Regions from separate parts of the Flexivirga alba genome, predicted to be linked through region 1. Evidence: predicted binding sites of a transcription regulator. Region 1 holds the regulator's gene; the other holds the start of a gene.
The links. Region 1 encodes HrcA, which represses chaperone genes, less so after heat shock. Its sites were predicted from a motif close to TTNGCACTCGNNNNNNNCGAGTGCNAA; they were not measured.
Positions count from the first base shown of each region.

Region 2: ACFQDH_RS17570 (DNA polymerase III subunit beta family protein) is a predicted target of HrcA. The motif match lies at 2,716-2,742, and genes of this name have one in related genera.

Region 1 is NZ_JBHSWH010000001.1:4,170,406-4,181,210, reverse strand. It holds gene ACFQDH_RS20825 (DinB family protein) at 1-12, shown strand, start outside; gene ACFQDH_RS20820 (mycothiol transferase) at 48-548, shown strand; gene nadC (carboxylating nicotinate-nucleotide diphosphorylase) at 579-1,484, opposite strand; gene ACFQDH_RS20810 (hypothetical protein) at 1,481-1,813, opposite strand; partial or broken gene ACFQDH_RS20805 (FAD-binding protein) at 1,886-2,532, opposite strand; gene ACFQDH_RS20800 (FAD-binding protein) at 2,427-2,915, opposite strand; gene nadA (quinolinate synthase NadA) at 2,915-3,898, opposite strand; gene ACFQDH_RS20790 (NUDIX hydrolase) at 3,919-4,971, opposite strand; gene ACFQDH_RS20785 (DUF3097 domain-containing protein) at 4,964-5,845, opposite strand; gene hrcA (heat-inducible transcriptional repressor HrcA) at 5,995-7,020, shown strand; gene dnaJ (molecular chaperone DnaJ) at 7,045-8,172, shown strand; gene ACFQDH_RS20770 (16S rRNA (uracil(1498)-N(3))-methyltransferase) at 8,180-8,917, shown strand; gene ACFQDH_RS20765 (ArsR/SmtB family transcription factor) at 8,918-9,685, opposite strand; partial or broken gene ACFQDH_RS20760 (MFS transporter) at 9,751-10,805, shown strand, end outside.
Region 2 is NZ_JBHSWH010000001.1:3,555,694-3,566,498, forward strand. It holds gene ACFQDH_RS17555 ((2Fe-2S)-binding protein) at 1-363, shown strand, start outside; gene ACFQDH_RS17560 (MFS transporter) at 326-727, opposite strand; gene ACFQDH_RS17565 (MFS transporter) at 724-1,548, opposite strand; gene ACFQDH_RS17570 (DNA polymerase III subunit beta family protein) at 1,545-2,645, opposite strand; gene ACFQDH_RS17575 (PDDEXK family nuclease) at 2,823-3,785, opposite strand; gene arc (proteasome ATPase) at 3,943-5,586, opposite strand; partial or broken gene ACFQDH_RS17585 (tRNA (adenine-N1)-methyltransferase) at 5,772-6,796, opposite strand; gene ACFQDH_RS17590 (site-2 protease family protein) at 6,805-7,944, opposite strand; gene ACFQDH_RS17595 (RecB family exonuclease) at 8,020-8,922, shown strand; gene ACFQDH_RS17600 (hypothetical protein) at 9,013-9,198, opposite strand; gene ACFQDH_RS17605 (MFS transporter) at 9,228-10,424, opposite strand; gene ACFQDH_RS17610 (helix-turn-helix transcriptional regulator) at 10,538-10,805, shown strand, end outside.

The DNA.
Region 1 (10,805 bases):
GGCCCGCGGTAGGAGGATGGGCTCGTGGACATGGGACGGGGTATGGAGTGACTGACACGGGTTTGAAGGCAACGACCCTCGCGGCGCTGCAGGACGCACGGGACCACGTGCTCGAGGCGGTCGATGGACTCGGTCCGGCAGACCTGCGGCGTGCCGTATTGCCCAGCGGGTGGAACATGCTGGGGCTGGTGAATCACCTCACAGTCGACGTGGAGCGGCTCTGGTTCAGCGCCGTGGCGGCGGGCGACCCGGCCGCGATCGCGCAGTTCGACGCGCCGTCGAACGCCTGGCACGTCCCGCCGGACGTGCCGCCGGACGCCGTGCTCACGGCCTACCACGACGAGTGCGCGAGGGCGGATCGTGTCCTTGCGGACGCGGACTTCGGCGCACCTCCGGCGTGGTGGCCGGCCGACCAGTTCGGCGACTGGCGATTGGCATCGGTGGGCGAAGCGGTCTTGCATGTGATCGTCGAAACCGCCTCGCACGCGGGCCAACTGGACGCCGCGCGCGAACTCATCGACGGGCACCAGTGGCTGGTACTCACCTGATGCTGAACGGGTGCACTGACTCAGGGGGCGTCACACCTGCAGGTCCAATCCGAAGTCGTGACACGTCACGCTGTGGGTGAGGGCGCCGATCGAGATCGCGTCAGCGCCTGCGCGGGCGAGTTCCTGCACGGTCTCCTCGTCGACGCCTCCGGAGACTTCGGTGATCAGCGGCGCCGGGTGACGCCGGATGTGGGACACACCCGTGGCGACCTGCCATGCCTCCATGTTGTCCAGCAGCACCGCGTGTACGACGGGCGCCAGCCCCTGCTCGATGCGCTCGACGTCGAACGCCAGCAATGTGTCGAGTTGCTCGATGGTGTCGACCTCGATCTCGACCCGCACGAGGTGACCGCTGTCGGCTGCGAGCCGCTGCAGGACGGGCAGCAGGCCACCGCCCAGACCGATGTGGTTGTCCTTGACCAGGATTGCGTCATACAGGCCGAAGCGGTGGTTGGTGCCGCCACCGTGCAGCACGGCGCGCTTCTCCAACTCGCGCAGGCCTGGGGTGGTCTTGCGCGTGTCGACGATGCGTGCCTTCGTCCCGTCGACGAGGTCGACGAAAACGCTGGTGCGAGAAGCGATTCCGGTGAGATGGCCAAGAAGGTTGAGTGCAGTGCGCTCGGCGGTCAGCACCGACCGTGCCGAACCGCTGACGGTGGCAACGAGGTCACCGGCCGCGAGCTTGTCGCCCGCCTGCTTGGCCCACTCGATCTGCAGGGACGGGTCGACGGCCAGGAAAGTGGCTGTGGCGGCATCGCCGCCCGAGAGGACTCCCTCCTCCCGGCTGACGATGTATGCCGTGCCCAGGGCGTCCTCCGGCACGGTCAACCGGGTGGTGAGATCGCCACCCAGACCGAGGTCTTCGGTCAGCGCGGTTTGCACGACGCGGTCGAGCCCTGGCGAAAAGACGTTCCCGGCCGGCGGGGTGGTGGTCATGCGCTAACTCCTTGCGGTGCAACGGAATCGGTGCGGCGGTGCGCGCCAATGCTGACGGGATGGGTGAGCGCCGAGCGGGCGATGAGCCAGGCGACATACGCGACGTCGTCACCGGTGTGGGGGGCGAGCGTCTCGACAGCACGCTCCAGGGTCTCACCGTCGCGCAGTACGCCGCACGCGCTGCCGAGCAGCGCGCGCACGTCCTGCACCGGCATGGCTGCCGAGCCGTCGCGGGGGAGTACCGTCGCGCGGTCGACCGGCGGGATGGAGTCGGTCCACCGGTCGGCGGACAAGTTGCACGCGTCCTGCGCTGCGGCGCGGCCGGTCACAACCGCCTCGAGCAGCGAGTTGGAAGCGAGTCGGTTGGCGCCGTGGAGGCCGGTGCGGGAGACCTCGCCGATGGCCCAAAGGCCCGGCACCGAGCTGCGGCTGTGCTGGTCGACGGTGATGCCCCCATTGAGTAGTGCAGGGCCGGCCGGACCGGCAGAAGGTCCGTCGCGATGTCCAGTCCGCACGCGGCGGCAAGACCGGCGACGGCAGGGAATCTGGTTGTCACGTCAGGGATTTCGCGCGCGTCCAGGCGGACCGTACGGCCGGCGGTGAGCTGCTCCCAGACTGCGGCGGCCACGACGTCACGCGGCTGCAACTCCTCGACGAACCGGGTGCCGTCGGCCAGCAGGGTGGCGCCGGCGCCACGCAACGCCTCGGTCAACAGCGGCATCGGGTCTCGCGGCACGTCGAGAGCGGTGGGGTGGAACTGCACCAGGTGCAGGTCGTCGGTGCGCGCACCGATCCGGGCAGCGAGGGCCACGCCCTGGCCGAGCGCGGTTGTCGGGTTGGTGGTGTGCGACCAGAGACCGCCGAGCCCGCCGGTGGCGAGCACCACCCGTTCGGTCTCGATCGCCTCTGCCGCACCGTCTTCGCGTCGCACGATCACACCACTCACCGAGCCGTGTGCATCGGTGAGAATCTCGACCAGCGAATGGTTTTCGCGCACGTCGATCGTGGGGAGTGCAGAACTGCGGACGCCATACAGGCGGTGATGGCGGCGCCGCTGTGGTCCCCGGCGTGGGCAACGCGCGGTCGGCTGTGGCCGCCTTCGAGTGCCAGGTCGAGGCTGCCGTCGGCGGCGCGGTCGAACGGCACGTCGAGCTCGGTCAGCAAGCGCACGACGCCGGGTGCGTCAGCGGTGATCCGGTCGATCACGGCGCGATCGCCGGCGAATGCTCCGGCGCGCCAGGTGTCATCGGCGTGATCCTGGGTGGAGTCGTTCGGCGAGATTGCAGCTGCGACGCCGCCCTGCGCCCACATGCTCGCGGCGCCCGAGGTGAGCGACTCCGCCGTGACCAGGATGCACGGCTCGGTGGCCGCCCAGGCGCAGGTGAGTCCGGCGAGGCCGGAGCCGACGATGACGATGGGGTTCTGCTTCATCAGTGCACCTCTAACATGCGGTCGATGGCGCGGCGGGCGGCTGCGGCGACTGTGGGGTCGACCTCGATCTCCACGGTGCCCGTCTCCAGCGCATTTCGTATGGCGCCCAACGTGTTTCGCTTCATGTGCGGGCACAGGTTGCACGGGCGGACGAACTCCAGATCGGGGTGCTCTGCGGCGATGTTGTCGCTCATCGAGCACTCGGTGATCAGCGCGACCTTGGCGGGGTGCTCAGTCTCGACATACCGCTGCATGTCCGCGGTCGAGCCGGCGAAGTCGGCCTCCGCGACTACCTCCGGCGGGCACTCGGGGTGGGCCAGCACGGTGACTCCGGGGTGTCCCTGCCGGATCTGCACGATGTCCAGCGGCGTGAAGCGCTCGTGCACCTCACACGCGCCCGGGTGTGTGATGACCTCGACGCCGGTCAGGGCGGCGATGTTCCGGGCGAGGTACTGGTCGGGGATCATGATGACCTTGTCGACCCCGAGCGACTTGATGATCTGAACCGCGTTGCCAGAAGTGCAGCAGATGTCGCTTGCGGCTTTCACTGCCGCCGAGGTGTTGACGTAGGTGACCACGGGAGCGCCCGGGTGCTCTTTGCGAAGCTGTGCAATGTCTTGCGGCGTAATGCTTTCCGCGAGCGAACAGCCCGAGCGAAGGTCAGGCAGCAGCACGCGCTTGCTCGGGTTGAGCAGCTTGGCGGTCTCGGCCATGAAGTGCACACCGGCGAGGACGATCGTGCCGGCTGTGACGGTCTGGGCCTCTCGGGCCAGCGCCAGCGAGTCGCCCTTGATGTCGGCGACGCCGTGGAACACCTCGGGCGTCATGTAGTTGTGCGCCAGGATCACGGCATCCTGCTCGTGCTTCAGTCGCTGGATCGCCTCGATGTCTTCGGCATACATCGCCCACTCGACCTCGGGGATCACGTGCTGCACGGTCTCGTATGCCGCCGCGTGGTCGTAGGACAACTCGCTGATGCTCACTGTCGACTCCCTTGAAATGCTCAATATGAGTAAATGCTGAAACTGAGCATAACACCGATCCTGGCGTGGTACTGATCGGGTCCCATGGCAGGTGACGGCCAAGACCACATCGGCTGACCGAAGAGTGGACGCCGCGGAGACGACGACCTGCGAGCAGTCGGAGCAGAAGGCTCAGCGGGGAGTGGGAGTTTGGTGCCGACCTGGGCGCGCTCTTCACGGACCGAGCCCCGGAAGCGGTAGAGCTTGGCGGGGCGACCGCCGGTCTCGTGCGAGACGCCACCGGTGGGCTCAACCAGTTCGTGCTGCACCTCGACCGCGCGGCGGAAGTTCTGCTTGTGCACGTGCTGGCCGGCGATGGCCTCGACCGTCTCTTGCAGCGCCAGCAGGGTGAATGTCTCCGGCATCAGCTCGAAGATCACCGGCCGATACTGCAGCTTGGCCCGAATGCGAGAGAGGCCGGTGGCCAGGATGCGCCGGTGGTCATGCAGCATCGGGCCGGCTGTGAGCGCGGATATCCTTGCAGCGGAAGGCGATTCGGCGACAAGCCCCGTCTCCCAGAGCAGCTCGTAACGCTGCAGTGCGAGGTCCGGTCGCCACGGCCGTTCGTCATACGCGAACAGGAATCGGCAGCGGTCCAGCCGCTCCGCGGAGTTGGCCGACCAGCGTCGCAGTGCGCGCTCGATCTCCTCTCCGAGGCGATCGGCGCCAGAGTCGCCAAGGTGCCTGCGGTCCTCCCAGGGCAGCAGGTCGTAGAGGGCCGACCAGTCGGTCGGCCGCACGCTGCCGGCGATCGGTGCGCGGGCCAGCCCGAGGTAGGAGATCGACACCACGCGCCGGTCGTCACTGGAGCGGCCGAGGTCAGCGAAGGTGTAGAGCTGCTCGACATACCCAAGATCGAATCCGCTGTGTTCGCGGGCGAATTCGCGGACGCCGGACTGCAGCGACTCCTCCTCGACGCGCAACGGGCCCGCCGGGAGGGCAGGCGGTTGTCCCGCCGCCAGCACCCATGGCCGGCCGTCGTCCACGGCCAGCACCACGGCCACGAGCTCGGCGCTGAGTCCGACGTCATTCATGCTGAGCCGTCACGAAGTCGATGAGTTCCTCCACGCGGCCGAGCAACTCGGGCTGCAGGTCGGTGTAACTGCGCACAGTGCCGAGGATGCGCCTCCAGCCCATCGCGACGTCAGCCTGTGTCTCGTGCGGCCAGTCGAGCGCTGCGAGGATGCCGTGCTTCCACGAGGTGCCGCGGGGGATGACCGGCCATTTCGTCCAGCCGAGCCGCTCGGGCCGCACCGACTGCCACACATCGACATACGGGTGGCCGAGCACGAGCACGTCCCGCCGCGCCTCGGGTATGGCGAGGGCGTCGGCGACGATCCGCGCCTCCTTGGTGCCCGGGACGAGGTGATCGACCAGGACGCCCATCCGCCGATCCGGAGTGGGCGCGAAATCCCGGATGACAGACCGCAGGTCATCGACACCGTGCAACGGCTCGACGACGACGCCTTCGACACGCAGGTCGGCTCCCCATACCTTCTCGACGAGCTCGGCATCGTGCTTGCCCTCGACGAAGATCCGTGACCCGCGAGCGACACGTGCGGGCGCATCGGCGACGGCACGGGAGCCGCTGGCGGTCTTCGACGCAGCGCTGCGTGCCGCCTGCAACGCCGCGGCGTCGGCCTTCGAGGTGGGCGCTGTCAGCTCGACGGGTTTGCCGTCGATGAGAAACCCCGGTCCCATCGGGAAGGCGCGGCTGCGTCCGTGCCGATCCTCCAGGTGGACCACGCGCAGCCCGCCGGACTTCTCGGCCGAGATGACCGCGCCGCACCAGCCGGTCTGGACTTCCTCGACCACCAGGCCGGTCTCGGCCGGTACCTGCTCCGAGCGACCCCGCGGCGGCTTGCGCCAATCACCGGAGAGGACATCGGCGCCATATCTGTCGGTCACGTCGCGAAGGGTAGTCGGCATCACTCGTGAAGTCGCGGAGGATGAGGTCGGGAAGACTAGTCGGGGATTCGGCCTCGTGGTTGGAGGCAAGTAGACTTGGCACTCGACATACTTGAGTGCCAGCGCGCGGACGATGCAGGGAGGTGGACATGAGCGACGAACGCAGGCTGCAGGTGCTGCGCGCGATCGTGCAGGACTACGTGTCGACCTCCGAGCCAGTCGGTTCCAAGGCCCTGCTCGACCGGCACCACCTCGGTGTCAGCGCCGCGACCGTGCGCAACGACATGGCCGTCCTCGAGGAGGACGGCCTGATCGCGGCGCCGCACACTTCGGCCGGACGCATCCCGACAGACGCCGGCTACCGGCTGTATGTCGACAAGCTCAGCCAGATCAAGCCGCTGTCGCGCGCCGAGCGCACTGCCATCGAGACGTTTCTGGTCCGATCGGTCGACCTGGACGACGTGATTTCGCGCACGGTCCGCCTGCTGTCCACGTTGACCGGGCAGGCGGCCGTCGTTCAATATCCGTCGCTCAACGCTGCGCTGGTGCGCCACGTCGAGCTGGTGCCGCGCTCGGCCGACCGCCTGACTCTCGTGGTGATCCTGTCCACCGGTCAGGTCGACCAGCGGGTCGTCGAGCTCGACCGGTCGCTGACCGAGGTCGAGGCCGATGAGCTGATCCAGCAGCTGCGGTCGGGGCTCAACGACAAGAGTGTCGGCCTGCGTCGCGCTGTCGCAGCGGGAGCGTTGCGCGAGTGGTCGGCGCAGCTGGTCGACGATGTCACGGATGCCCGGCCGGTGGTCATCGACGCGGTTGCGGCGGCGTTCGCCGAGGAGCGGGAGGACCGCGTGGTTCTCGGTGGCACGGCCAACCTGGTCCGGTCAAGCGACTTCGCGATGTCCCTGGGGCCGTTGCTCGATGCCCTTGAGGAACACATGGTGCTGCTGCGGTTGTTGACCCAGGCGGGTGGCGACCCGACCGACGGTGTCGCTGTCCGGATCGGCACCGAGAATTCCATCAGCGGCCTCAGCGGGACCTCTGTCGTGAGCACGGCATACGACGCGGGCAGCTTCGCGAGCCTGGGAGTGCTCGGCCCGACCCGCATGGATTACCCCTCGACCATGGCGGCGGTGCGTGCAGTGGCACGCTATGTCGCCGACATCCTCGACAACTGACCTCGAACAGCTCGAAGGAACTTCGTGAACGACTACTACGGCGATCTGGGCATCGCACAGAACGCGAGCCCGGAAGAGATCAAGCGTGCCTACCGCAAGCTGGCACGCAAGCTGCACCCGGACGTCAATCCGTCCGAGGAGGCGTCCGACCAGTTCAAGAAGGTCGCCCAGGCGTATGACGTGCTCGGTGATGCCGAGAAGCGGCGTGCCTACGACATGGGCAGCGACCCCTACGCCATGGCCGGTGGCGGCGCGGGCTACGGCCAGGGCTTCTCGTTCTCCGACATCATGGACGCGTTCTTCGGCGGCAACGGCGCAGCGCAGGGTGGCCCGCGCTCCCGTATGCAGCGTGGTCAGGATGCGCTCATCGCGGTCGAGATCGATCTGGGCACAGCAGTTTTCGGCGGTGCGGAAGAGCTCACCTTCGACACAGCTGTCGCGTGTTCGGTGTGTCACGGCGACGGCGCGCGGCCGGGCACCGGCAAGCACACCTGCGACATCTGCCACGGCAGCGGTCAGGTGCAGGAGGTGCAGCGGTCCTTCCTCGGTCAGGTCATGACCACGCGTCCGTGCCAGGCCTGCCGCGGATACGGCGAGATCATCGACGACCCATGCTTCAACTGCTCGGGCGAGGGCCGCGTGCGCGACCGTCGCACGATCACCGTCAAGGTGCCCGCCGGTGTCGACACCGGCACCCGCATCCAGCTCACCGGCGAGGGCGAGGTCGGCTCCGGTGGTGGTCCTGCCGGCGACCTGTATGTCGAGGTGCGGGTCCGCAAGCACGCGACCTTCCAGCGCCGCGGCGACGACCTGCACTGCTCGGTCGAGTTGCCGATGACTGCTGCCGCGTTGGGCACCGCGCTGCCGCTCGAGACGTTCGACGGCGAGCGGGACGTGACGATCCCGCAGGGCACCCAGCCCGGCGACGTGATCACCCTGCGCGGGCTCGGCGTCACGCACCTGCGTTCGCAGGTCCGCGGTGACCTGCTGGTGCACGCCAACGTGCGAGTGCCCACCAAGCTGGACCCTCAGCAGGAAGAGTTGCTGCGGTTGCTGGCCAAGGAGCGCGGCGAGGAGCGCCCCGAGGCGCGCTTCGGTCGCGTCGAGAAGGGCCTGTTCGGCAAGCTGCGCGACGCCTTCCAGGCCAAGTAGCAAACGCGTGACCTCCCGCCTGTTCTTCGCTGCGCCCGGAGCGCTCGACGGATCGGTCGTGGGCGACATCGTCGCGGTGTCCGGTGACGAGGCACGTCATGCCGTGGTGGTCAGTCGACTCCAGGCCGGCGAAACCGTGCAGGTCGCCGACGGCTCCGGGCGGGTCGCCGAAGGTGAGATCGTCACCGCGGTTCGCGACCAGCTCACGATTCGGGTTGGTTCGTTGCGCGAATCCGACCAGCCGACAACCCGATTCGTGTTGATGCAGGCACTGGCCAAGGGCGGTCGCGATGAGCAGGCGATCGAGGCTGCTGTCGAGTTGGGTGTCGACGCGGTAATCCCCTGGCAGGCGGACCGCAGCATCGTGCAATGGCGGGGCGACAAGGCCGTCAAGGCTCACCGCAAGTGGGAGTCCCTGGCCTTGGCCGCGAGCAAGCAGTCCCGGCGGTCCACGGTGCCGGTGGTCGAGCAGTTGCTGACGAGTCGGACCGCTGTCACTCGCCTGCAGGAGGCGGACGCAGTCGTCATACTCCATGAGGACGCGGAGCAGTCGATCGCCGAATTCGATGCGCCCGCAGGCGAAGTCGTCGTGGTGGTCGGTCCGGAGGGTGGCATCACGCCCGACGAGCTGACAGCTTTCGAGGGTGTCGGCGGCTGCGCCATACGCCTGGGGCCGACGGTGTTGCGCGCCTCGAATGCCGGGCCGACCGCGCTCGCGGTCCTGCTCGCGCGCACCCGCTGGTGACTACCCGGCCAGCTGATCGGAGATCGCGGGTGCCAGCCGGGCGAACCCTTCGGCGCCTGAGTCGGTGACCGCCAACTCCCGTGGCCGCGGTCCGCTGCGGACCCATTCCCGCTCGCGCGCGGCAGTGAGGATCGCCGCGCCGAGGGCGCCGGCCAGGTGCTCCTGCTGCTCGGTCCAGTCCAGACAGAAGCGCAGTGTCGGCCGGGAGAGACCCTCGACATACGCGAGATCGATGCCCCACGAACGCAATTCGTCGTTCGCGAGCGGGCCGAGGGTGAAATGCCCTGCACCGACGGGTGCAGATAGCCGGTCGGTACTGCGGCGGCGGGTGTCCGCGTGTGAGTCGAGGGGGACCAGCACCTCGGTGTCGATCAGCGCCGCGGTGACTGCGACGCCGAGCCGACCGGCGAAGTGGTCGTAACAGGTGCGGGCCATGCGCAGCCGCTGCAGCCGGGTGCCGGCTCGCAGTGAGGTAATGGGCGGCAGGGGAGTCATCGCGCAGAGTGCTTCATAGGCGGCGGCGACCTGCCGGTCGGCCAGGTAGTAGAACCGGTGTCGTCCACTCACCTCGACGCGCACGATTCCGGCGTCGAGCATCTTGCGCAGGTGACCGCTCGCGGTCGCGGCACTCACCCCCGCCTCCGCCGCGAGCCGCGAGGCAGGCATCCGCCGGCCGTCGATGAGTGCGCCGACCATCCGGGCACGCGCCCGGTCGGCGAACAGCGCTGCGACGTCACTCACTTCGTGTATGCCGGTGCCTTTCGTCATACGACCATTCTGAGGCCCGGACGTTTCGGCGACCACCGAAGCTTCGGCGCAGCACGCTCGAACGTATGACGACAACCGATCTCGGCACGACCGCGGCGACCACGACGAAGCGCGGCGGCCTGATGATCCTGTGTGCGGCGATGTTCCTGGTCCTGCTGGACGTGTCGATCGTCAACGTCGCGCTGCCGAGCATCGAGCACGGGATGGGCGGCGGCACCGCCGGCGCGCAGGCCGTCGTCGACAGCTACACGGTGCCGTTGGCAGCGCTGCTGCTGACCGCGGGAACAGTGGCCGATCGGTGGGGCGCGCGGCGTTCGTTCGTCGCGGGTCTGGTGGCCTTCGGTGTCGGATCGGTCGGTTGTGCGGCGGCAATCACGTTGCCAATGTTGGTGATCGGCCGGTTGGTGCAGGAGTCGGCGCCGCCGCGATGCTGCCGGCCAGTCTGGCGTTGATAACGGCGATATGGGAAGGCAGCGAGGAACGGGCGCGCGCGATCGCGATCTGGTCCGGTGTGTCCGGCTCGGCGGTGGCCGTCGGTCCGTTGGTCGGCGGTGGGCTGATCGGGCTGGGCGGTTGGCGACTGATCTTCCTGATCAATCTCCCCGTGGTGATCGTGGCAACGGTGGGTGCCGGCCGGCTGCCGACCGGTCACCGGCAGGAGCGGCCGCTCGACTGGTTCGGGGCGGTGTCGTCGACCGTCGGTCTCGCTGCGGCCATCGGCGGGCTGATCGAGGTGGGCCGGGCGGGGCTCACCGTCGTTGGACTGCTGCTGGTCACCTGTGCCGCCGTCAGTCTGCTCGCGTTCGTTGCCGGCCAGCGACGAGTCCGGGCGCCGATGGTGCCGCGTGACTTGTGGCGCAACCCCGAGCTGATGCGGTCGTGCGCCGGATCGCTCGGGATGAACCTCGTCGGCAACGGGTCGCTGCTGGTCCTCGCCTTCCTCCTCCAAGTGGTGCAGGGGCGTGGTGCGTTCGCCGCCGGGCTCGCGACCCTGCCGATCTTCGCGCCGCTGACCCTCGTGCCGCTGCTCGGGCGTCACTGGATGGTGCGAATGCGCCCGAACCGGTTGGTACGGGCCGGTTTCGCGGTCGGCGTGGTGGGCCAGATCTGCCTTGCGGTT
Region 2 (10,805 bases), 610 kb from region 1:
GGCTGTGGCATCAACGTCTGCAAGGCCTGCACATCGCACATCAACGGCAAGGCGTTCAACCCCTGCTCGGTGCAGGTCAAGGACATCAAGTCCACCGACGAGGTCACGACGATCGAGGGTCTGGCCGCCACCACGGACCAGGAGCTGCATCCCATGCAGGAAGCCTGGCTCGAGGAGGACGTCGCGCAGTGCGGCTATTGCCAGCCCGGTCAGATCATGGCCGCCGTCGCGCTCGTCAAGAAGGTCCAGGCGGAGGGCCGCGCGATCACCGACGACGACCTCGACAGCATCCGCAACGTATGCCGCTGTGGCACCTACTTCCGGATCAGGAAGGCGATCCGAGCCGGCGCTGCGAAGATGTGATCCACCAGATCAGCGTCACCAGGGTGCAGGCAGCGCACAACGCAAGTGACCAACGTGCGCCGAGCCGGCCGGCGATGGCCGTGAACAGGACGGTGGCAATGAGAAGTGCTGCCATCTGGGCGAATACGAGCAACGACTGGTATCGGCCGAGCTGATCCATCGGGGTGGCCTGGAGGTATGCCGGCCACAGGTGACCCGTGCAGACGGACACGCCCACGCCGAGGACGACCGTGCATCCGAACGCCACGCCCGGCAGTGGGGACAGTGCCATACAGAACAGCCCGGCGGTCACCATCAGTAATCCGACGCCGACTGCCAGGCCGATTCGCCGGGCCGCACCGCGCCGCGCGATGACTGCAGTCACCGCCAGGCCGCCGACCAGCCAACCGACCTCGATGACCCGGAAGCGCCTGGGCCCCAGCCGGATTCGCGTGCGAGCAACGACGGTCCGTAGATCACGGCCGGAAGCACGGCGCCGGCGATCGCACCGGTCGTCACCAGAACCGCGCGCAGCTGCGGGGCGCACCGTACAGTCGTGAGCGAGCGGAGGATGGACAAGCCCCCAGCAACGGAGTCCGACGGCGGTGCGTGTGAAGGCCGAATCCGCAGCAGCACCAACAAAATCAGCGCAAAGGTCAAACCATCGACTGCGGCCGCTCCGGAGAATGCGATCGCGGCGACTGCCAGAGCGCCACAGGGCGGCCCCGCGATACGCGCCAGCTGGGTGAGCGTGCTGTTCACCGCAGTGGCTCTCGGGAGAGCGTCGCCGGTGGCGAACAGCCGGGGCACGACCCCAGTTGCGGGTAGGTAGAAGGCGCTCTCGACACCCGAGACGACCGCGACGACGATGAGCAGCCACGCGTGCACGCCGAACGCTGTCGCGGCCAGCACCACGAAGAGGCTGAGTAGCAGCATGACCGCATCGCCGGCGACCAGCATCCGGCGCACGCCAACCCGGTCGGCGACCGCGCCGCCGATCAGCAGCAGGGCCGCCGTCGGCAGGGTGATCAGCACACCGATGAGCCCCGTCAGTCCCGCGGATACACCGGTCGCGTACCAGGTCATCGCGAAGCCGAACGCCGAACTGCCCAGAGTGCTTGTCGCGGCGGCAACCGTCCACCAGATATATGCCGCAGGCAGTCTGCCTGCATCGACCGCAGTCGCGGACACGGTGTGCTCGCTCATGACCCGGCGCTGTCCCTCCGGACCGGCATCACGATGGTGGTGAAGGTGCCCTGGTCCGCGGAACGCACGACGACCGGGCGGCTCGCCTGAGCCGGAAGTTCGAGCAGCACCTCTGGACCGATGCTCACCTCGAGTGCTCCGAGCAACAGGGACGGCCGGAACGCGGTCGTCAGGGATTCGCCGGTGCAGATAGCGCTCAGTCGCACACCGTGCCGGTCCCCGTCGACCCTCAGGTCGAGGTGATCCGTCCCCGTTGTGAGCACGACGGCGTCCGCGTCGTCAAGCTGCAGCAGCTCCGTTGCCAGCCTTGCGCGGTCGACCGTGACACGACCCGCCGTCGGCGGCAAAGACACCAACACCGAGTGGTACGACGGGAATTGAGCATCGAGAGTCGGAAGGCTGAGTTCGTTGTCGCCTGACTCGAGCGTGGTGGCCCCATCGTCGCCGACCCGTAGGCGCACTCGGTCGTGAGCGGCGGCAAACGTAACCGCCGCGGCCACCGCACCGGCCGCGACGACGATGGGCCGGTCCGGTCCCGAGGTCTCCTCGACGGGCAGGCTGCGCACCGCCATCCAGTAGCGGTCAGTCGCAACCACGGTGAGTTCGTCGGCGCCCAGCTGCAGCAGCACGCCTTTCAGCACGGGTATGTCGGGCACTGCCGCTGCCGCCGGAGACACCTGTCGCAACGCACTGGCCAGCTCTGGGCCGCGGACGATCACGGTTGTCGGCGCGCTCGCGCCCGCACCGTCCGGCAGGGACGCGATGACGTCCTCGCTGGTCTCGCGAGCCTGTCGCGCGATGCCGGTAGCTTGCTCGGCATACGTCCGCAAGGCTGCTCTGGCCTGCTCGGGCGGACCGTCGAGCACCGTGCGAATGTCATGCAACGGCAACCCGATCCCCCGCAGTCGGCTGATCGTCGAGGCGCGCCGCTCCTGCTCGGCCGAGTAGTAACGGTAGCCGCTCGCCGCATCGACCTCTTGCGGGTGCAACAGCCCGCAGTCGTCGTAGAAACGGAGCGCACTCGAGCTGAGGCCGACCAACCGCGCGAACGCACCTATGGTCAGTAGGGACGACTGGGACGAAGACTCGTTCCTCATCTTCGCCTCAGTCGCTCTACGCTGATGGTCCGTCCTTCGGCCGGCACGCTGATCAGGCACGAGCCCAGCTTGGCCCCTCAACCAACTCGAAGGTCAATCCGCCCCTTGCTTCCCGCTTGCGCTATGCCGGACGCGCGCTCCACCGCGCGCGTGGCATAGCCGTCGGGCAGCCTGCGCTCACTGGGTGATTCGGAGAGCGTCATACATCCGACGGATCTGCATCAGGAACTGATCGGGCGCCAGCCGGAGGCCGATCACCGGGATACGCAGGACGCGTTCGCCCGCGATGACGCGGTCGTTCTGACGGAGCGCGTCGTCGACCGGGTTCAGCGCAAGCGCATGGTGGCCGCCGTCTATCTCCACCACCAGGCCGACATCGTCCCAACTGACATCGAGGTAGACCCTTCCGTCCGCTCCGCATCGGATTGCCTGACGGGTCGGAGCAGGAAGGCCGACGCGTCGCACCATTCGGGCGAAATCGAGTTCGCCCAACGAGTGGGCGCCGTCCGTCACATCAGCGATCACCGCGTCGAGGAATGGGCGACGTGCCGAGCGTCCGATGCCGCGCCACGCCAGGCTGAGCCGTGCCGTCGAAGTCATCCGTTGCTGCATCGGCAGGCAGATCACCAGGGCTGCCTGTCTGTCGCTAACGGCCCACTGGCCGGCGTGGATCATGCCCATCTCCACCGAGACCCGCGGTATGCCAACCTTCGCCGCGGGTGGCGGTTGCCTCAACCGGTGCGGCCGAACGCCGTCGACGGCGTGATGCCGGTTACGCGCCGGCAACGAGACATCGATGACTTGGGCACGGAAACCAGTCATTCCATGTGCGCAGAGCGCACTGGCACCGTCGAGCCGTGCACCCGCACCGCTCTCCCAGACCGCTCGCCACCACTGGGCGACGAGGCCGATCTCAGGCGAACCGATCGCCACCGTATGCCGGCCGAGCTTGAACCAGCGTCCAGCCGCGACTTCGTTCCGGATCCCGTCGCTATCGATCCCGCACTCGGCCAACTCCTGCCGATGCACGACCCCGCCATGAGCAGTGGCGAGCTCGGCGGCTGTGCCGCGTCGGGCGACACCCGTGCGCGCAGGCCTCCGGATCGACCAGTGCCGTGCCTCCGCCTGTTCTCGCTGCATCGGGCGATCCTGGCCGATTCGCCGAAGTCCTGCAGCGCCCCTGTGGACAACTGAGGGCGCCCGCTCGTTCGGCTATGCCGTCCGCGCGCTCCACCGCGCGGACGGCATAGCCGGGGGTTCGAAACGCCTCCCAAGGCTACTCAACCCGCATGAGGGGTCAGAGGTACTGGCCGGTGCCCTTGATCGAGTCGATCGCGCGACCCGGTTCGGCGCCGTCCTTGCCGTCGATGAGCGTGCGGATATAAACGATCCGTTCGCCCTTCTTGCCGGAGATGCGCGCCCAGTCGTCCGGGTTGGTGGTGTTGGGCAGGTCTTCGTTCTCCTTGAACTCATCGACACACGAACGCAGCAGGTGCTCGACCCGGATGCCCTTCTGACCGGTCGTCAGCTGGTCCTTGATCGCCATCTTCTTCGCGCGGTCGACGATGTTCTGGATCATCGCGCCGGAGTTGAAGTCCTTGAAGTAGAGAATCTCCTTGTCGCCGCTGGCGTAGGTGACCTCCAAGAACTTGTTCTCGTCGATCTCGGTGTACATCCGCTCGACCGATGCCTGGATCATCGCCTCGACGGTCTCCTGCGGCGAGTTGTTGTGCTCGGCCAGGTCGTCGGCGTGCAACGGCAGCCCCGGCACGAGGTATTTACCGAAGATGTCCCGGGCGCTCTCGGCATCCGGGCGTTCGATCTTGATCTTCACGTCGAGGCGACCAGGTCGCAGGATCGCCGGATCGATCATGTCCTCGCGGTTCGAGGCACCGATGACGATGACGTTCTCGAGCTGCTCCACACCATCGATCTCGGACAGCAACTGCGGCACGATCGTCGTTTCGACGTCGGACGAGACACCCGAACCACGAGTCCTGAAGAGCGACTCCATCTCGTCGAAGAAGACCACCACCGGTGTGCCGTCGGACGACTTCTCCCGGGCCCGCTGGAAGATCAGCCGGATGTGCCGCTCGGTCTCACCGACATACTTGTTGAGCAGCTCGGGTCCCTTGATGTTCAGGAAGTATGCCGCCTCGTCTCGCCCGGTCTTCTCGGCGACCTTGCGCGCCAGGTTGGCGGCAACAGCCTTGGCGATCAACGTCTTTCCGCAGCCGGGAGGGCCGTAGAGCAGGACGCCCTTCGGCGGGCGCAGCGCGTGCTCCCGGAAGAGGTCGGCGTGCAGGTAGGGCAGTTCGACGGCGTCGCGGATCTGCTCGATCTGGCCGGCCAAACCACCGATGTCCTCGTAGCGGATGTCGGGCACCTCCTCCAGCACGAGGTCGGCGACCTCGGCCTTGGGGATACGCTCGAAGACGAACCCGCTGCGGCTGTCGGCGAGCAGCGAGTCGCCGGCCCGGATCGTCTCGCCGGCCAGCTTGGCAGCGATCCGGCAGACCCGCTCCTCGTCGGCGTGCGCGACCACCAGGACACGGTCCTCACCGAGCAGCTCCTTTGCCTGGACGAGCTCGCCGACCCGCTCGAAGCCAACAGCGGCAACGACATTCAAGGCTTCGTTCAGCATGACCTCGCGACCGAGGGACAGCTCACCCGGCTCGATGGACGGGCTCACCGCCACCCGCAGCTTCCGCCCGGAGGACAGGATGTCGGCCGTTCCGTCATCGTGGGTCTCGATCACCACGCCGTATGACGCGGGCGGCTGCGCGAGCCGGTCCACCTCACCCTTGAGGTTGACGATCTGCTCGCGGGCTTCCTTCAGGGTGCGCACCAGGCGTTCGTTCTGGGCGGACATGGTCCCGACTGACGCCTGAAGCTGGCGAACCTGCTGCTGCAGGTCTCCGGCGCTGGAGTGCGAGGACATCGCGAGTCGTTCGCGCAGTGTCCGGATCTCGCGCTGCAAGCTCTCGATCGAGCTCTTCGGCGTACCTGACTCAGGGGGTGATCGTTCACGGTCGGCCTCCTGTGCTTGTGCCGCACCAACTTCGAGCGTGCTGCCGAAGCCGTCACTGCGGTTCGATGCAACCCGACCCTAACTCTCAAACATGTTCAGTCCAGCGGCGGCTCGCCTGCTGAACGTTGCAATTTGCGCAGCTTCTTCTCCGAGACCGGGCGCTCGCCCAGATTCTCCGAAGTCCACGACTCGTCAGACCGACCGGCTTCGAACGTGCTCGTCTCAATATCTGGAGCATCGGAGCCGCTCGCACTCTTCGCCGGCCGCCGCTTCCGGAACGGCGGCGTCACTCCCGGAGCCAGCCGACGGGTCGAGATCAGGAAGCCTGTGTGTCCGTGCATCCGGTGCTGCGGACGCACCGCGAGCCCTTCCAGGTGCCAGCCGCGCACCATCGACTCCCAGGCCTCCGGCTCGGTGTAACCACCGTGCGCTCGGACTCCTTCGGCCACCCGGGACAGCTGGGTGACCGTTGCGACATACGCGATGAAGACGCCGCCGGGCGCCAGCGCATCGGCGGCCGCGTCCAGGCACTCCCACGGCGCGAGCATGTCGAGCACCACCCGGTCGATCGTCCCCGGCTCCGTGACCGTGGGCAGAACCTCGACGAAGTCGCCGACGGTGATCGTCCAGGCCGGGTGCTCTCCCCGAAAAACGAACGGACGTTGCCACGGGCGATGTCGGCGAACTCCCGGCGTCGCTCGATCGAGTGCAGCTCGCCGCCGTCACCGACGGCGCGCAGCAAGGACATCGACAGGGCGCCGGAGCCGACGCCGGCTTCCACCACTCGCGCTCCAGGGAAGATGTCGGCCATCGCGACGATCTGCCCGGCGTCCTTCGGGTAGACGACAGCGGCGCCGCGCGGCATCGACATGACGTAGTCCGACAGCAGCGGCCGCAGCACGAGATATTCGGTGCCGGCGGTGTTGGTGATCGTGCTGCCGTCCGGCAGGCCGATCAGGTCGTCGTGGACGAGGTGACCGCGGTGCGTGTGGAACTGCTTGCCCGGCGTCAGCTCGAGCGTGTGCATCCGGCCCTTCGGGTCGGTCAGCTGCACGCGTTCGCCGGCTGCAAATGGTCCGCGACGCGCGGCGGCTCCGGTGGGTTCGGGCGAGTTCACGATCGCCCAGCCTAGACGGATGCGACGGCAGGGCGCTCGGCAGCCGCCAGCGCATCTCCGAGCACCTGAATGGCGACCAAACCCGCAGGCTGTCCGTCGACCACCACCAACAGCTCCTGTATGGCGCCACCCACGTTCTGCGCTGCTCGAACCAGAGCGGTCACGTCGACGTCGACCGACGGCACCTGGGCCACCCAGCCGGCGGGCTGGACGCGGGCCAGCGCCGCGGCACGAACGTCCTGCAGCTCCGGCCTTGCGGCCTGCAGCAGGTCGGCAGGGGCGATCAACCCCCACGGCACACCCTGCCGATCGACCACGACCACATCAGTGTTCCTCGGCAACTGCGTCACCAGTGCGGTGTCCGGAGCGATCGCTGCCTGCCGGAGCACGTCGCGCACTCGCACGCGGGCGAAGAGACGACCCGCCTTGGCCCGGGCGATCGCATTACCGGCACCGACCCAGAGGAAACCGGCTATGAGCACCGACCAGAGGACATAGAACGTCTGCGGTGTGTCGCCACGCAGGAGTGGCCGCACCACGGTCCAGGCGACGAACAACACCGCCAGCACGCGGCCGCACCACCCTGCCACGAGCAGCCCGGCCGAGCGGGAGCCGGTGGCGCGCCATACGACCGCGTCCAGGATGAAGCCGCCGTCCAGCGGCATACCGGGCAACAGATTGAAGATCGCGACGAACGCGTTGGTGAAGACGAAGGCGCCGATCAGTAGTCGGGCGACCTCACGATCGTGGCCGACGCCGTGCAGAGCGAGCCAACCGGCAAGCGCGAGAACGGCGTTCGCGAGTGGCCCGACCACAGCGACCAGTGCACTGGACATCGGCGAGCTGTCATCGGTGTCGTATGCCGTATGCCCGCCCCACAGGTCGGCGACGATGCGCCGCACGTGGTAGCCGCGCCATTGTCCGACCAGCGCGTGCGCAGCCTCGTGCGCGACCACGGACAGCAGCAGGAGGAGCGTGTAGAGGAACGCGACGAAGTAGGCGGCTCCGCCCAGGTCCGGGTAGGCATCGGCGACCTGCGGCCCGAAGGTCGCGATGATGACAACCGCGATGATGGGCCAGGTCCGGCCGATGTAGATCGGGACATCGCGCAGCGTGCCCAACTGCCAGCCGGGCCGGTCCGCGTTCGCCATTCATCCAGCCTACGTTGCGGTTGGTGTGAGCTACCGGGCGCCGGGATGTCTGCGCTGCCGGATAACGTCGCAGACATGGATCAGACGGCAGCGGCAACGACGCAGGCGCGGTCGGAGGGCTCAGGGCCCCGACCGGTCAAGCCGGCGCTGTCGCCGAGCCGCGCAGGCGATTTCATGCAGTGCCCGCTGCTCTATCGCTTCCGGGTGGTCGACCGACTGCCCGAGGAGCCCTCTGCGGCCGCGGCGCGCGGCACCCTGGTGCATTCGGTGCTGGAGCACCTCTTCGACGTCCCGGCCGCCGAGCGGACCCTCGAGACCGCGGTTGCCCTGCTCGAGCCGCAGTGGGCCGCGCTGGTGGAGCAGGAGCCCGAGCTGGCGAGCCTCATCGGCGAGGAGACCACCGCACACGAGTCGTGGCTGGCCGACGCCGCGGAGCTGGTTCGTCGCTGGTTCGCCCTCGAAGACCCGACCCGGCTGGAGCCGGCCGAGCGCGAGCTGTACGTCGAGGCAGAAGTCGACGGGCTGACACTGCGTGGTTACATCGACCGGCTCGACGAGGCACCGGGCGACCTGCTACGGGTCGTGGACTACAAGACCGGGCGCTCACCCTCGGAGCTGTTCGAGGCCAAGGCGCTCTTCCAGATGAAGTTCTACGCGCTGGTCCTCTGGCGCACTCGCGGCGTCATACCTCGCATGCTGCAGCTGGTCTACCTCGGCAACAGCGAGATCGTGCGTTACGAGCCGGCCGAAGCCGACCTGCTCGCGACCGAACGCAAGATAAAGGCCCTGTGGCAGGCGATCGAGCGAGCGGCCACCACCGGCGACTGGCGCCCACATCGCACCAAGCTCTGTGACTGGTGCAGCCACCAGGCGATCTGCCCGGAGTTCGGCGGCACTCCCCCGCAGCTCCCGGACAACGCCATCGGCCTTGCGCTGGACCCGGTGCGCGCAGGCGAGGCGTCGCCGACCGAGGACTGATCAGCGGGTCGCGGCCAGTGCGGTGCGTTCAAAGTTGCTTGACAGTCGCTTCGCGCCTGACCAGCAACTTTGCCCACATCCGTACCTGCTCTATTTCTGACTCACGGCCAGGAGGCGCCGCGATGCGACCACGCCAACCAGCAATCCCCCTGCGATCACGACGCAGACCAACCGCGCGGCCGATGCCGTGCCGAAGTGGTCGGCTGCGCTGAGGAACACCGATCCGATCCCCGCGACACCGAGCACCTGAGCGAGCTGGAAGGCACAGGACAGCACGCCGCTCGCCTCTCCTGCCCGTTCGATCCTTACCCGGCTGAGCGCGAGTCCCATGACGGGCGTGATCGCGAATCCCTGACCCAACCCGACCAGCGCGAAGAGCAGGAGCAGCGCCGTGCCGGGTCGTTCCCCGTCCGCGGTGATCTCTCCGATCCGAGGAAGGAGATGACGCACAGCAGCAGTCCGACCGGGATCAGTGTCCGGGAGATGCGGGCCGGCAGACGGGGACATGCCAACGAGGACACGGCGAATCCGACGGCCAGCGGCAGGAAGGTCAGGCCGGTCTTCAAGGGGCTCAGCTGCAGCGTTGTCTGCAGGTGGACGGCGAAGGCGAAGAGGTAGGCGGCATACCCCGCGATCGTGACGACCACCACAGCCAGGCCCATCAGCAGTCCTGGGGTACGCAACAGGTCGCCAGGGATCACCGGCGCCGCCCCTGAGCGTTCCACGAGCACGAAGACCGGCAGTAGAAGTGCAGCGATCCCCCATGCGATGAATCCCCAGAGGGGCCAGCCATTTTCGCGGCCGAGAACGAGCGGCACGACGACGAGTCCGATGATCGAGCCGAGCAGGATCGTGCCCGAGATGTCGAGCCCGGTGCGTGGCGCTCGCGTATGGCGAGGCAAGGACCGACCGGACATCCAGAGCAGCACGAGTCCGACCGGCACGTTGACGAGAAACACGGTGCGCCAGTCGAGTCGGGCAACGTCCCATCGCAGCAGGACGCCGCCGAGCAACTGACCGCTTACGGTTCCGAGGGCGAGGACCAGTCCGTACCAACCCAGGGCGCGCGAGCGTTGCGGGCCGGCCGGGAAGCAGATCTGGATCAGGCTCATGACCTGCGGCAGCATGAATGCCGCCGCGCCACCTTGCACCAGACGACACACGATCAACAGGGTTGCCGTGGGCGCCATACCGCATGCCGCGGAGGCCAGCACGAATCCGGCGAGCCCGGCGCGGAACACCGCCCGATGGCCGATCCGCCCGCCGAGGCGTGCGCCGGTGATCAGCAGCACGGCATACGTCATCACGTAGCCGGAGACGATGAGCTGCAGTTGCGCGCCGGAGGCATGCAACCCGTCACGCAGTGGCCCGATCGCGACGTTGACGATCGAGATGTCGAGCAAACTCATGAAGAGGCCGCCGAGCAGCACTGCAAGCAGCAGTCCTGAGGCAGGCGCCGTCGGTTGACGAGATGGTGCGGGTCGCACCTGGGTCGTTGTCATGCATCGATGGTGGGGACATCCGATCGCTGGGGACAGGAGCGCGTTCATCCTGGTATCAACAACACCAGGATCACGGTCGCTTGATCCACGCGTTCCGTCGCAGAATCGAGGTCATGAGCATCACCGACGAAAAGATCGCGACCGGCAGCTCGGACAAGCCTGCTCACCGCCGCGAGCTGGCCCGCTTCCTGCGGGCGCACCGCGAGCAGGTCAGCCCGCTCGCGGTCGGCGTATCCGTCGGCCCCCGTCGTCGCACCCCGGGCCTGCGACGTGAGGAGGTCGCTCAGCTCGCCGGTGTCGGCCTCACGTGGTACACGTGGTTGGAGCAGGGACGGGACATCAACGTGAGCACCCAGGTGCTCGATGCGGTGGCCCGGATTC